Regions from separate parts of the Lysinibacillus sp. A4 genome, predicted to be linked through region 1. Evidence: riboswitches for the same ligand, from Rfam matches in the RefSeq annotation. Region 1 holds a riboswitch; each other region holds the start of a gene.
The links. A riboswitch is a leader RNA that binds a small molecule or an ion and turns the genes downstream of it on or off. The one in region 1 is predicted to bind thiamine pyrophosphate.

Region 1 (4,945 bases):
TTGTCGTAATTCGACACGTCTAATTTTCCCAGAAGATGTTTTTGGTAGTTCCTCTACAAATTCAATAGCACGTGGATATTTATAAGGAGCAGTCAATGATTTAACATGACTTTGGAGTGTTTGAATAAGCGCTCCATCACCTTTTTCACCATTGCGCAGAACAATAAATGCTTTGACAATATTTCCTCTTACTTTATCAGGGCTCGCTATAACAGCAGCCTCTTTTACAGTTGGATGTTTCATTAAAGCATCCTCTACTTCAAAAGGGCCAATTGTATAGCCTGAGGAAATAATAACATCGTCTCCTCGTCCGTCAAACCAAAAGTAGCCATCTTCATCTTTATAAGCACGATCTCCTGTAATATACCAATCCCCACGAAATTGTAAATTTGTACGTTCAGGATCATTTAAATATTTTTTAAAGAGTGCTGGCGTTTCGCGATGAACAGCAATATCACCAACTTCTCCGATTGTAACAGGTTTGCCCAAATCATTAATAATTTCAACAGTGTTGCCAGGAGTAGGTTTTCCCATAGAGCCAACTCTCGCTTCCATCCCTACCATTGTGCCTACCAATAATGTATTTTCCGTTTGTCCATAGCCATCTCGCACTTGTAATTTGAATGTTTCCAAGAATACTCTAATAACCTCACTATTTAATGGCTCACCAGCTGATACAGCTTGGCGAATTGCACTTAAATCATATTCATGTAAATTTTCAAGCGCTGCCATAAAACGATATTCAGTTGGTGTACAGCATAGTACATTGATTTTGAATCTCTCAAGCAATGCTAAATAAGAAGCTGCTTCAAATTTACCTTTGTAGACAAATGCAGTAGCACCACTGCCTAAAGTAGCTAGAAATGGACTCCAAATCCATTTTTGCCACCCTGGTGCTGCAGTCGCCCAAACAATATCATTTTCTTGTACACCCAACCAATGTGGTGCTGTTGTTCGTAAATGAGCATAGCCCCAACTATGCGTATGCACTGCTGCTTTTGGATTTCCTGTTGTTCCGCTTGTATAGGCTAAAAATGCATTGTCTGTGCTTTTTGTTGGGATAGGATTTATGTAGGTTGTAGGTTGATTATTCATTTTTTCAAGTATGTTCTGCCAAGGTTCATGTGCATTCCCTATGACAAATTGCAGTATGTCTTGTAAATTTCCTACTTTATCGAACTGTTCAATATAGGGTTCAAATGCAATAACTGCTTTAGCATTTGCATGATGAATTCGATACTCAATATCCTTTGTTCTTAACATCTCAGAACTTGGAATAATAGTTAAACCCGCTTTCAATGCAGCAATATACACAATATATGCTTCAACCGAACGTGGTACCATTACTAAAATGACATCACCTTTCTTTAAACCTTGCTTGGTGAATACATGTGCTGCTTGATTCGCTTTTTCCAATAAATGTGCATATGTAATACATTGGATGTCTTGGTTTTCTTCACAAATGATTAAAGCATTTTTGGCTGCATCCTGAGCATATTTTTCAATTTCCTCTACTATGTTATACCATTCTGGTGCAACTAAATCTTGTCTTTTCATGGCAATTGCCCCCTTTTGTTATGACACATTATAAAACTCTTTTTTCAGCATTTTCAATGGTTTGTGCTTAATTTCGGTAAAGTCATGACAACTATCATACCCTCCTATATGGCATCGGTCACATTTTATCTATAGGAAAACTTGCTATTGAATACAAATGAAAAGTATGGTACATTTTGGTCAACTAAAAGCAAGATTGCAGGGGGACTCGTAAGAGTTGAGAAGGTAAAACCTGACCCTTTGAACCTGTTAGTTAATACTGACGTAGGGAGCAATAAACATCGTTTTCAGATGAAAGGCTCTTTTCGTGCATTTTTACACAAAAAGAGCCTTTTTTGCATGCTTACGTCCATCCCTAAAGGAGGACTACAATGATTTTTCAAACAATTCGTCAACAGCAACCACTTATCCATTGTATTACCAATTATGTAGTGGCAAATTTTCAAGCAAATGGTTTATTAGCGATAGGTGCTTCACCAGTAATGGCCGATGACTACCAAGAGGTAGAGGAGATGGTGGCCATTGCTCAAGCATTATTAATTAATATTGGAACACTTAATGATCGCACAAAAAGTGCCATGTTATTAGCAGGTGAAAAAGCCAATAAACTTGGTATTCCTGTTATTTTAGATCCTGTCGGAGTTGGAGCCACAACTTATCGTAAGGAAACCGTAAGATACTTACTGGAAAACATACACTTTGCCGTGATTCGCTGTAATCTCGGCGAGCTAGCAGCAATAGTTGGTGTAAATTGGCAACAAAAAGGTGTCGATAGTGGTCATGGCACTATCGCTATGGAATTAGAAGCCACATCATTGGCTCAACGCTATCAATGCATTGTTATTGTCACAGGAGAACGCGATTTTATAACTGATGGCAAGCATAGCCAATGGATCGCTGGTGGTCATCCACAAATGACGGAAGTAACGGGTACAGGTTGTTTACTTAGCGCAATTTGTGGCGCAGCCTATAGTGTAAGCCATAATCCTTACCAACAATTAACGGAAACACTTACTTACTATAAAAAAGCAGGTGTACTGGCATCCGCATTTACTGCAGACATTGGTGATTTTCAAATAGCCTTACTCAATGCTATACATCGCTTATCAAAGGATGGTGCAGCTTCATGCATATTGTAACAACAATCGCTGGCTCAGATAGTGGTGGTGGCGCGGGTATACAGGCTGATTTAAAAACATTTCAGGAATTAGAAGTGTTTGGTACTTCTGTTATTACTGCTCTAACTGCTCAAAATACTTTGGGTGTAACAGGTGTTTACCCTATTGACGTTTCCTTTATAAAAAAACAATTCGAGGCCTTAGTAGAAGATTTTCCAATCGCTGCGATTAAAACAGGAATGCTTTATTCCTCAGAAATTATCAAAGCAATTGCACACAAGATCAGGGAGCTAAACATTCCACTGATTGTTGATCCGGTGATGATTGCAAAAGGTGGGGAAAGCCTATTACAGCAAGAAGCTATCGATGCCTTACGCTCAACTTTATTACCACTTGCTACGGTTGTTACGCCCAATATACCCGAGGCAGAGACACTTACTGGGAGATCTATTCATCATTTTGAAGATATGAAAGAAGTAGCTCAAAGCTTGTTACAGCTAGGTGTACAATGTGTCATCATTAAAGGTGGTCATTTAGCAGATCCACTTTATGCCATTGATTATGTATTTTGCAAAAATGGACGTTCTTTTTCTTTGCAGTCTCCACGAATCCAAACAAAAAATACGCATGGTACTGGATGTACATTTTCCGCAGCACTTACTGCTTTTCTTGGACAAGGATTTGCTCTGGAAAATGCCATTATAGAAGCTAAAAAATTTATCCAATTAGCTATTATGTTTAATTTATCGATTGGAAATGGTCATGGACCCACTAATCATTTTGCTTATCAACAGTATAAGGAAGGCTGTGAGGTGATTATTCATGAAACGTGAGGATTTGGAGCTTTATTTTATTATGGGTACGAGCAATGTTCCTCCTCAAGAACAACCTATCTATATCCTAGAAAAAGCCTTGCAAGCAGGCATTACAATGTTTCAATTTCGTGAAAAAGGTCCTCACGCGTTAACTGGACTTGCGTATGAACAATTTGCACGCCAATGTCAAAAACTATGTCATCACTATAATGTGCCCTTTATCATTAATGACGATGTTGATCTAGCGATACGACTAGGGGCTGATGGTGTTCATATCGGACAAGATGATTTACCTGTAAGTGTAGCACGTAAAAGAATCGGGAATATGATTCTTGGTGTATCTGTCCATTGCGAGGAAGAATTGCAAATAGCTATTAACCATCAAGCTGATTATGTTGGTATCGGTCCAATCTTTCCAACATCCTCTAAAAGTGATGCACAACCACCATGTGGTACATCTTTTTTACAGGAGGCACATTCATTACATCCTGAATTACCAATTGTAGCAATTGGTGGAATAAATTTCACAAATGCACATTCTGTATTTCAAACGGGGGTTGATGGTGTTGCTGTTATTTCAGCTATTTGTCAAAGCAAAGATGTTGATCATACAGTAGCTACATTTAGATCCTTATCTCGTATAAATAAATGATCAATAAACAAACTAAAACCAGTGCCTTTTACGGTCACTGGTTTTAAGTTTATAAATGCTTAATCAGCATTTATTGGTTGTTGTTTGGCATACCTTTTAATTGAGATTCTGCCATTTGTACAAGACGTTTAGTGATTTCACCACCAACGGAACCGTTGGCACGAGCTGAAGCTTCAGCTCCTAATTGAACACCAAATTCTTGTGCAATTTCGTATTTCATTTGATCTAGTGCTTGTTGTACACCAGGTACTGCAAGCTGGTTTGAACTACGGTTGTTGTTTGAAGCCATGTTTCTCACCTCCTTGTGAATATAGAATGTGCGATATTAGATTTTTAATACAAAAAATTTAGAGGTAAATTGTACCTCTATTGGAATAACAATATCCATACAAAAAAGCCGTCTCAAATTGGGCTTTGAGACGGCTTTTGAATCCTTATAGTAGATCTGCAAATTTATCTTGTTGTTCTTCTTTCTTAGGGAAAATATAGACCTCGCGATTCTTCACTGCTCGCTCGATCAATTCATCAAAGTCAGAGAAGCTTTCATAATGCTCAACCTTTTCAAGCTTCGGTTTTGTTTTTGGACTTGCTGGTGTAAAAATCGTGCAGCAATCTTCAAATGGCTGAATAGATGTTTCGTATGTGCCGATTTTTTCTGCAATATCAATAATCTCTAATTTATCAGTTGAAATCAGCGGACGAAGGATAGGTGTATTTGTTACTGCGTTTATTGCTGTTAAACTTTCAAGCGTTTGACTCGCCACTTGTCCAAGACTTTCGCCCGTTACAATAGCAAGTGCACC
Region 2 (4,945 bases), on a different contig from region 1:
TGCTCCTCGAACAACAATGCAAGGATTTACGTGCTGAACTGAATGTAAAAGAACTAGCTTTTCAACAAGCAAAAGTTACGCAACAGCAGTCACAAGAAAAGTTGCAAGAAGCACAAGAAAAATATGAGATAGAGCAGGCTAAAGAATCTGAACGACAGCAAATCTTACAGCAGGAAATGCAGATGCTAGCGCTTTTACCGAAATTTGAAGCCTATGAAAACAATATACAACAGCTGCAAATAGCGGAGCAATATGCTGAAAATGCAAAACGAGCAGTAAATGATAACATCAAACTTTTGGAAAATGAACAAAAGCAATTACAGCATTTTTCTCAATCAGTAGAAGGCTATGAAAAACAGGTTGAACCCTATGAAAGCTATTTAGAACAATTACCGAAACTACGGGAACAGGTTGCTTTAATCAAGCAAGCAGAGAAATATAAACATGTCGTAGAGTTAGCTAAGCAGGATGTAGTTGCTTCAGAAAGTCTCTATCAAGAAAGTAAAGAGGCTCTTCAACTTTTGCAGCAACGATGGCTGACGAGTCAAGCTAGTATTTTAGCAGAACAGCTGAAGGAAGGAGAACCCTGTCCTGTTTGTGGTAGTATGACACATCAGAAAGCACACAATGAGCAACTGGAAATTATTGAGCTTGCTCAAGTGGAAGCATTAAGAGCGAAGGCATCATCAGACGAGCGTAAGTATTTAGAGAAAGAGGCATTTTTAGCATCAGCGCAGCAGCTTCTTCAAGATACATGGCAACAACTTGAGGCGCAGCATATTAAACAAGAAGACCAACCACAGATCATCGCTACTTTACATGAAGTGGAACAAGAGATTGCAGCATTAAAAATTATTCAACATCAATTAGCTGATGTGCGATTAAAAATAAAGCATCAGCATGATCGAATAGAGCAGCTACGAAATAAGCATATGAAGCTAGAGCAATATTTAGCAGAGAAGATAAAAGAATGGACAAAATTACAAGCGGTTGTAGACGAACAACTTAAGCAGATGCCCCCTAATTTACCAACTTTACAGCAATTAAAGCAACAACTTAATGAAGTTAGTAAACAGAAAGAAGGGCTTCAAAAAAGTTGGCAAGTGAGTCAAGAAAATTTGCATGTAGCAAAGGAAGCAGCTAGCAATGCAACACTAACAGTAGAAATTGCCAAACAGTCCTTTGAGGAATTACAGCTTAAAATGAATGAAAAGCTTCAGCAATTTTCAGCAGATATGCAAGAAATAGGTTTCGAAAGCTATGAGGCTTATGCAACTGCTAAACGGAGTGCCATACAATTGGATGCACTTCGAAAAGCATGTAGCGACTATGCTTTACAAGTACACACGTTGCAAATTCAGATTACCGAAGGGGCTACATACCTTCAAGGAAAAGAGAAGCAAGATTTAGAGGCGATGGAAGCAAGAGTAGAACAGCATCGAGTTTCCTATGAGGAAGCATTTAAACGTTTACAACAGATCAATGGCTTTATACAAGCATGCCAAGGCTTTAGTGAAAAGGTGGAAGAAATAGCGAAAGAGCTTCATTTACTTGAACAAGAAGCAGGGCGAGTAAAGGAGCTCTATGGATTATTAAATGGACAAAACTCGAAAAAGCTATCCTTTGAGCGTTATATACAAATTAACTACTTAGATCAAATTACAGAAGCTGCCAATATACGTCTGTATCATTTATCAAACGGTCAATTTGAGCTTAGACGTTCAGATAGATTAGAAAAGCATGCGAAGCAAAGTGGCCTTGGTCTTGATGTTTATGATGCTTATACAGATCAATTACGAGATGTCAAAACTTTATCAGGTGGCGAAAAATTTAATGCTTCGTTGAGCCTTGCATTGGGGATGGCAGATGTGATTCAAAGCTACCAAGGTAATATTCATATTGAAACGATGTTTATTGATGAGGGCTTTGGCTCGCTCGATGAGGAATCACTAAATAAAGCAATCGATACATTAATTGATTTGCAGGATTCGGGTCGTATGATTGGCGTTATTTCGCATGTACCTGAATTGAAATCTGCAATGCCAGCAGTTTTACATGTAGAAAAAACATTGAATGGCCATAGTCAAACCCATTTTGAAGTGAAATAAAACGAAGGCGTATTTCCTCTAAAAGGAATACGCCTTCATTTTATTTTTTTCGAGTGGTGGTTGTAGGCGTTGTGCCCTTTTTTGCAGCCATTACTTTTTTTACGATAGGAATAACAATAGGTGCTAACTTAACGGCGGTTTTTACAACGTTTGATACTTTCATCCCAAAACAGCTCCTTTTACAATTACTACTACCTGTTTCACTTAAAAATAAAACATTAACGGATAACACGAACAGCCTGAATTATATTCCAAATCACAATACCTAGTGAGACGAGAGCATAGATGGCGAATGAAGCAAACCAAATAATCATCACCGTCTTGTTATTGGAGGTTGGATCTAAACTAAATGTAGAAAAAACAAAGACAATAAAGAATAGAATGCCAAAAACAAAAGGTATTAAATGAGAGACAAGTGCACGAATCGAATGGCTTTTTACATCACTGTCTTTTGTTACAAAATATACAATTAATGGAACGATAAAAGGGGCGAAGAAAATACTAAGATAACTAAAGGCAGCTAAAATTTTTTGATTCTCCATAGTTGTACCTCCTTTTTAAATATTTACGCATGAAAAACAGCAAAGTTTCAAAAAAATGATGTATGGAAGGTTGTAATCCTTTAATCCTTTGCGTACAATGAGAGTGTTCAAATAAATTCAGATGTAACGACCACAAGGGGAGCTGATGATGTCAGCTGAGACTGGGCACGTAATGCCTTGACTCTTCGAACCTGTAAGTTAACGCTTGCGTAGGGATGTGGATAGAAACCGACACTTGTACGATGTGAGGCTCTGTCCTGACATCGTTTTTTCGTCCTTAAAGGAAAAAAGGTGTCAGAAAGAGACATATCAGCGCTTTTCTATTCCTGCTCTTGTATCCTACATCGGAACAAAGGAGAGAATATGTATGGACAAAAAAAGACTATTAATGCTTGTGGAGATTGCGATTTTTGCAGCGATTGGTCTCGTACTGGATCAGGTTTCCTTTAAAGTATGGGCACAAGGCGGCTCAGTTAGTCTTGTTATGGTACCAATTATGTTAATAGCATTTCGCTGGGGCTTAGTAGCTGGGCTAACAACTGGATTACTCGTAGGTGTAATGCAAACCATGTTTGGTGCTACGATTGTGCACTGGCTACAAGGATTACTAGATTATGGCGTTGCTTTTACTGTTGTAGGATTAGCGGCGGTTGTACGTGGACCAGTATTAGACGCTGCTAAACATATGAACAAAACAAAAATGGCACTTTATATAATCATAGGTACCGTTTTCGCAGGCTTCTTACGATACACAGCACATACAATTGCTGGTGCTGTATTTTTTGCCGAATATGCGGGTGACCAAAATGCATGGATCTATTCCATCATCTACAATGGTACATATATGCTACCAGCAACCATTTTAACGGCTGTCGTTGGTGTTCTTTTATTCACAGCCGCTCCACAATTAATGCAAAGAAAATTTTAATGCTAGTCCCTTCACATGAGTGGAGGGACTTTTTTGTCGTGAATAACTCTTTTAGCACTTTGCAAAGTAGGAAAGCATACAATATTTAAAGCGTTTATCGTTATACGCATAAAAAGTTATGTTATATTAAAGAATAGATATTAGATGAAAGGGACGTTATACATGATTGTAAAAACGCAAGAAGAGATTGAAGCTTTTAAAAAAATAGGACGCATTTGTGCTGAAATTCGCGAAGCAATGAAAGCTGCAACAAAACCAGGTGTTACAACACTTGAGCTTGATGAAATTGCTGGTCGCATGTTTGCAGAGGCAGGCGCGATTTCAGGACCAAAGGGAGAATATGATTTTCCAGGGTATACATGTATTAGTGTCAATGAAGAAGTAGCACACGGTATTCCAGGAAAGCGTGTTATTCAAGAAGGAGATATCGTAAATATTGATGTTTCTGGCTCTTTAAATGGCTATTTTGCTGACACAGGTATTTCATTTGTTGTGGGTGATGGCTATGAGGACAAAGAAAAGCTTTGCCGTGTTGCTAAAAGTGCCTTTGATCGAGCAATGACAAAGGTAAAGGCTGGATCTAAATTAAATCAAATTGGTAAAGCTGTTGAACGCGAGGCAAATGCTAATGGGTTAACTGTTATTATGAATTTAACAGGTCATGGCTTAGGTCAATCTTTACATGATGAACCAAACCATATTTTAAATTATTACGATGCATGGGATGCTACTATTATGAAAGAAGGTATGGTCCTTGCGGTTGAGCCATTTATCTCAGCAAAGGCAGAGCATATCGTAGAAGCAGGTGATGGTTGGACATTCGTGACACCTGATAAATCACTTGTAGCTCAAATCGAACATTCAGTCATTGTAACAAAAGATAAACCAATTATCTTAACGTCATTAGACGAAGAATAAGATGTAATGAAAAATCCTGCTAACCAAATTATTTTTGGTTAGCAGGATTTTTTTTAATAAATAAAATGCCAACAAAGAGAACACCACATAAAAATAAAGCGGCTGTAGTGACAAGTAGCTCATCAAAACCATTATGTATGGCGATTCCAATATAAGCCCAAATAAAAACACTTGGATACATAACATCAAAGTGATGGAAACGGATATGTAGCGCAATGGCTCCACCTAAAGTAAGTAAAATCACTGCCCAAAGAGGTGTGCTAAGACCAAAGCCGTTCCAACCATAAGCCGTTAACGTAAAGCTTGTATTTGTGATAAAAATAAATGTCATCCATGCTAAATAAACAGAGAAAGGAATACGACCAAACAAGGATTTGTCCTGAAGAGGGTACGTATTATACAACATAAATAAATACAAGACTAAGAGTAATGTAATGCCAAGAGAAACA
Region 3 (4,945 bases), on a different contig from region 1:
CGTGTCACGACGTTAATGGGTGATAAGGTGGAACCACGTCGTAAATGGATCGAAGCCAATGTAGACTTCGGTATGGAGGATGATTCTAACATTTTAGAGAATGAATTCATCCAACAAGAGGAGGACCAAGCATGAGTAGTACAGAAAAGTTTCAAGATTTACCGTTAGAAGAAGTAATGGGTGACCGTTTTGGTCGCTATAGTAAATATATTATTCAAGACCGCGCGTTGCCTGATGCACGTGACGGTCTTAAACCAGTACAGCGCCGTATTTTATATGCGATGTTTACGGAAGGCAACACACATGATAAGCCGTTCCGTAAATCCGCAAAAACAGTGGGTAACGTAATTGGTAACTATCATCCGCACGGCGATAGCTCTGTGTATGAAGCGATGGTACGGATGAGTCAGGACTGGAAGGCACGTCATATGCTTATTGAGATGCACGGGAACAATGGCTCGGTAGATGGCGATCCTCCAGCTGCAATGCGTTATACAGAGGCGAGACTATCAGCTATTGCCGCTGAAATGCTACGAGATATTGGCAAGAAAACGGTTGAATTTGTGCCAAACTTTGATGATCAGGATATGGAGCCAACTGTATTACCAGCACGTTTTCCTAACCTTTTAGTCAATGGCTCTACAGGAATTTCCGCTGGTTATGCGACAGATATTCCGCCACATGCCTTAGATGAAGTACTGGATGCTGTGTTGATGCGCTTAGACAAGCCTAATGTTACTGTAGATGAATTGATGACGGTGATTAAAGGACCTGATTTCCCAACGGGTGGAATCATTCAAGGTGTTGATGGCATTAAAAAGGCGTATGAAACAGGTCGTGGTAAAATCATCGTCCGTGCACAAGCAGTTGTTGAACCAATCAAGGGTGGTAAAGAGCAAATTGTTATCACTGAGTTACCATATGATGTAAATAAAGCGAATCTTGTGAAAAAAATTGATGAGCAACGTGTAGATAAACGATTAGAAGGCATTGCAGAAATTCGAGATGAATCAGACCGTACAGGCTTACGTGTCGTAATTGAGCTGAAAAAGGATGTACCAGGACAAGGAATTTTACAGTACTTGTTTAAAACAACGGATTTACAGGTAGCTTATAATTTTAATATGATTGCCATTCATAATCGTCGTCCAACGATGATGACATTGCCATTATTGCTAGATGCGTATATTGCCCATCAAAAAGAAGTGGTAACAAACCGTTCTATTTATGATTTGCAAAAGGCAAAGGATCGTTCCCATATTGTAGATGGATTAATTAAAGCCCTTTCCATTTTAGATGAAGTCATTGCGACGATTCGTTCTTCAAATGATAAGAAGGATGCGAAGCTTAATTTACAAGCAAAGTTTGATTTTACAGAGGTACAGGCAGAGGCCATTGTAAGCCTGCAATTATATCGTTTAACGAATACGGATATTACAGAGCTTCGTCAGGAACAGGACGAGTTAAATAAGCTAATTGCGAAGCTAGAGGGGATTCTGCAAAGTGAGGCTAAGCTTGTGCGTGTTATTAAACAAGAGTTACTAGATATTAAGAAACGCTTTACAGAGCCTCGCCGCTCGAAGATTGAGCAAGAAATTGAAGAAATTAAAATTACATTGGATGTCCTTGTGCCAAGTGAAGAGGTTGTCGTAACAGTAACGAAGGATGGTTATATTAAACGTACATCCACACGTTCTCATGCCGCTTCAAACGGGCAAGATTTTGCCATGAAGGATTCAGATTATTTATTGTATGAAGCAAACTTAAATACACAGCACCATCTACTGCTTTTCACAAATCGAGGCAATTATATTTATCAGCCTGTTCATGAGCTGCCTGATATACGCTGGAAGGATCTCGGCCAGCATATTTCAAGTATTGTACCAACAGGGGAAGATGAATCGATTATTGCGGTTTATGGTTTCGAAACATTTGACCAGCCAAATACGTATGTCTTCACAGCCACAAAAGATGGCCAAATTAAGCGCTCACCACTCGCAGACTATGCGGTAACGCGTTATTCAAAGCCAATTAAAACGATGAATGTCAAGGCTGGTGATGCGATGATCTATGCATCATTTGTAACAGATGACGTGGAGCTGATGCTCACAACGGATACAGCCTATGCGATTCGTTTCCCAATGGAGGAACTACCTGTGACAGGTGTGAAAACAGGTGGTGTGAAAGGGATCACACTAAAAGATGGAGAAGCCTTAGTTGGAGTCAATGTGTTACAGCCTGATGTTACCCACTATGTAGTGATTGTGACACAGCGTGGGGCCGTGAAGAAAATGAATGTCGCTGAAGTTGAAGTAGCAAGTCGTGCAAAACGTGGACTAAAAGTATTAACAGAGTTAAAAGCAAACCCTCACCGAATTGTGGCAGTTGTTCAAGCAACAGACGAGGAGCAGGTTGTGATTGAAACTGAAAAAGGTGTTCAAGAGATGATTGACGTACAAGCATTGTCTCGTGCGGATCGCCATTCCAATGGTTCATTTAAAGTGGATATTGCAACAGATGGAGCAATTTCTCATGTTGTAACAGCCAAAAAAGAACAGAAACCAAGCTAAAAGCATGCCCAGCCTCTTAGGAGCGCTGGGCTTTAAGCTCTATTCAAAAATAGCACCTTGTCATTTAAGTGAAACTATGGGTATAATAATCATCGAAAAGTTCATAGCGAAAGAATGTAGGGGGGCTAGTAATTGCTAGCTGAGATTGTGTCCGGTAGACGCTGACCCTTTGAACCTGATTTGGCTCGTACCAGCGTAGGGAACATCTATTCAAAAAGCAAAGTTTTGAAGATTGATTGCAATACGTCTGGGAGGAATCCTAGGCGTTTTTTTATGTTTTCAAGCAACAGCTTGCCAACATTGTATACGCTTTCTTCTGGTGACAACATTCATTCATGAACACTTTCATATTACAAACTGGGAGGCTTTCGCATGAAAAAATGGTTTTTTATTTTATTGGCAGCACTATTGACATTAGTAGGCTGTAGTGACAAGGATGACAAGCAGGCTGCAGACAAGCTGAAAAAGGTGTCTGTGGTACTGGATTGGACGCCGAATACAAATCATACAGGACTATATGTTGCCAAAAAACTCGGTTATTTTGAGGAACAGGGTTTAGATGTTGATATTATTATGCCTGGTGAGGCGGGCGCAGATCAGCTTGTTGCTTCTGGAAAGGCGGATTTTGGCGTGAGCTATCAGGAAGGCATAACACAGGCACGAGTACAGGATGTGCCGCTGGTCTCCATCGCAGCAATTATACAGCATAATACATCTGGCTTTGCTTCTATTGCTTCGAAGGGCATTACATCGCCAAAGGATTTTGAAGGTAAAACCTATGGTGGTTGGGGCGCGCCATTAGAGCAAGCCGTTTTACAATCACTCATGCAAAAAGAAAAGGCAGATATTAATAAGCTAGATATCGTCAATGCAGGGGATTTAGATTTCTTCACAATGATGGAAAAAGATATAGATTTTGCTTGGATTTATTATGCATGGACTGGGATTGAGGCTGAGCTGCGTGGGGAAAAGATTAATATGCTATATCTTACAGATTATAGTGATCAATTGGATTATTATACGCCAGTTTTAGCTACAAATGAAAAAATGATACAGGACAACCCGGATGTAGTCAAAGCCTTTGTGGCAGCTGCATCGAAGGGCTATGAATACGCAATTGAAAACCCAAGTGAAGCGGCTGATATTTTAATCGAAGCGGCACCTGATTTAGATAAAGCATTAGTGCATAAAAGTCAGGAATGGCTGGCTGATAAATATCAGGATGATGCCAAGCAATGGGGAGAGCAAAAGCTTTCTGTGTGGGAAAATTACGCGAAATGGATGTCTAGCAATCAAGTACTAGAGGGCGAATTTGATGCGAAAAAAGCCTTTACTAATGATTTCTTACCTAAAAAGGAGGCCAAATAAGATGGCAAATTCATTAATCAGTGTACAAATCATTCCGAAGACAGAGAAATATGAAGATGTTATACCATATGTCGATGCAGCAATTGCGGTGATCGATGCTTCTGGGGTGAAATATGAGGTACATCCATTGGAAACAACGATGGAGGGTGAGCTTTCAACATTGCTCCAAATCATTGAAAAAATGAATGAGAAAATGATTGAACTTGGTGCCATTAATGTCATTACACAAGTGAAAATTTTATATCAGCCAACGGGTATTACGATGGATACATTAACGGAGAAATATCAGTAATGAAACGTGCATTACAGAAGGGAAGGACGATAATTTTTATCGCCTTCCTCTTGTTCATATGGGAACTAATCGTGAGGTTTGCTGAAGTTCCTCATTGGTTAGTACCCACACCAAGTAGTATTTTGTCAGAAGCCATCCAGTCGTATCAAACCTTTCTACCACATGCATTCGCTACAGTACAATTAGCTCTACTAGGTTTGGCCATTGGCATCGCTTGTGGGCTAACGGTGGCAATAGTGTTGCATCGATTTACATTTATTCGAGAACTGTTTTATCCAATTCTTATTATGTCGCAGAATGTTCCTATTCTAGTCTTGGCACCGCTCCTTATTATTTGGTTTGGCTTTGGCTTATTACCGAAGCTTATCATTATCTGTCTTGTGTGCTTTTTCCCGATTGTCATTGCAGCGATGGATGGATTTAGACAAACTGCTCCAGAATTAAAGCATTATTTTGCCATGGTTGGTGCTACAAGGGCACAAACCTTTTGGAAGCTGGAATGGCCTTATGCCTATCCCGCTATTTTTTCAGGCATTAAAATTGCGGCTACATATAGTGTGATGGGGGCTGTGATTGCGGAGTGGCTTGGTGCAAAAAAGGGTATTGGTGTTTACATGACCCTAGCCCAATCCTCCTTCCGTACGGATCGCGTATTTGTGGCAATTTTTGCGATTGTTCTCTTGAGCTTACTATTGTTTAGTGGTATTCGTTTAAT

Region 2: another riboswitch for thiamine pyrophosphate. It lies ahead of thiT (energy-coupled thiamine transporter ThiT); the one in region 1 lies ahead of thiM (hydroxyethylthiazole kinase).
Region 3: another riboswitch for thiamine pyrophosphate. It lies ahead of NY607_RS08785 (ABC transporter substrate-binding protein); the one in region 1 lies ahead of thiM (hydroxyethylthiazole kinase).

Annotation. Positions count from the first base shown of each region.
Region 1 covers NZ_JANWTB010000003.1:475,007-479,951, forward strand. Annotated here, with positions in the region: gene mbcS (acyl-CoA synthetase MbcS) at 1-1,557, opposite strand, end outside; TPP riboswitch at 1,748-1,845, shown strand; gene thiM (hydroxyethylthiazole kinase) at 1,929-2,696, shown strand; gene thiD (bifunctional hydroxymethylpyrimidine kinase/phosphomethylpyrimidine kinase) at 2,684-3,508, shown strand; gene thiE (thiamine phosphate synthase) at 3,498-4,142, shown strand; gene NY607_RS07810 (alpha/beta-type small acid-soluble spore protein) at 4,213-4,431, opposite strand; gene thiI (tRNA uracil 4-sulfurtransferase ThiI) at 4,577-4,945, opposite strand, start outside.
Region 2 covers NZ_JANWTB010000013.1:80,054-84,998, forward strand. Annotated here, with positions in the region: gene NY607_RS21030 (AAA family ATPase) at 1-2,108, shown strand, start outside; gene NY607_RS21035 (hypothetical protein) at 2,149-2,271, opposite strand; gene NY607_RS21040 (magnetosome magnetite crystal formation protein family) at 2,327-2,650, opposite strand; TPP riboswitch at 2,776-2,883, shown strand; gene thiT (energy-coupled thiamine transporter ThiT) at 3,018-3,578, shown strand; gene map (type I methionyl aminopeptidase) at 3,741-4,496, shown strand; gene NY607_RS21055 (hypothetical protein) at 4,525-4,945, opposite strand, start outside.
Region 3 covers NZ_JANWTB010000004.1:53,290-58,234, reverse strand. Annotated here, with positions in the region: gene parE (DNA topoisomerase IV subunit B) at 1-135, shown strand, start outside; gene parC (DNA topoisomerase IV subunit A) at 132-2,570, shown strand; TPP riboswitch at 2,679-2,789, shown strand; gene NY607_RS08785 (ABC transporter substrate-binding protein) at 2,943-3,938, shown strand; gene NY607_RS08780 (thiamine-binding protein) at 3,940-4,230, shown strand; gene NY607_RS08775 (ABC transporter permease) at 4,230-4,945, shown strand, end outside.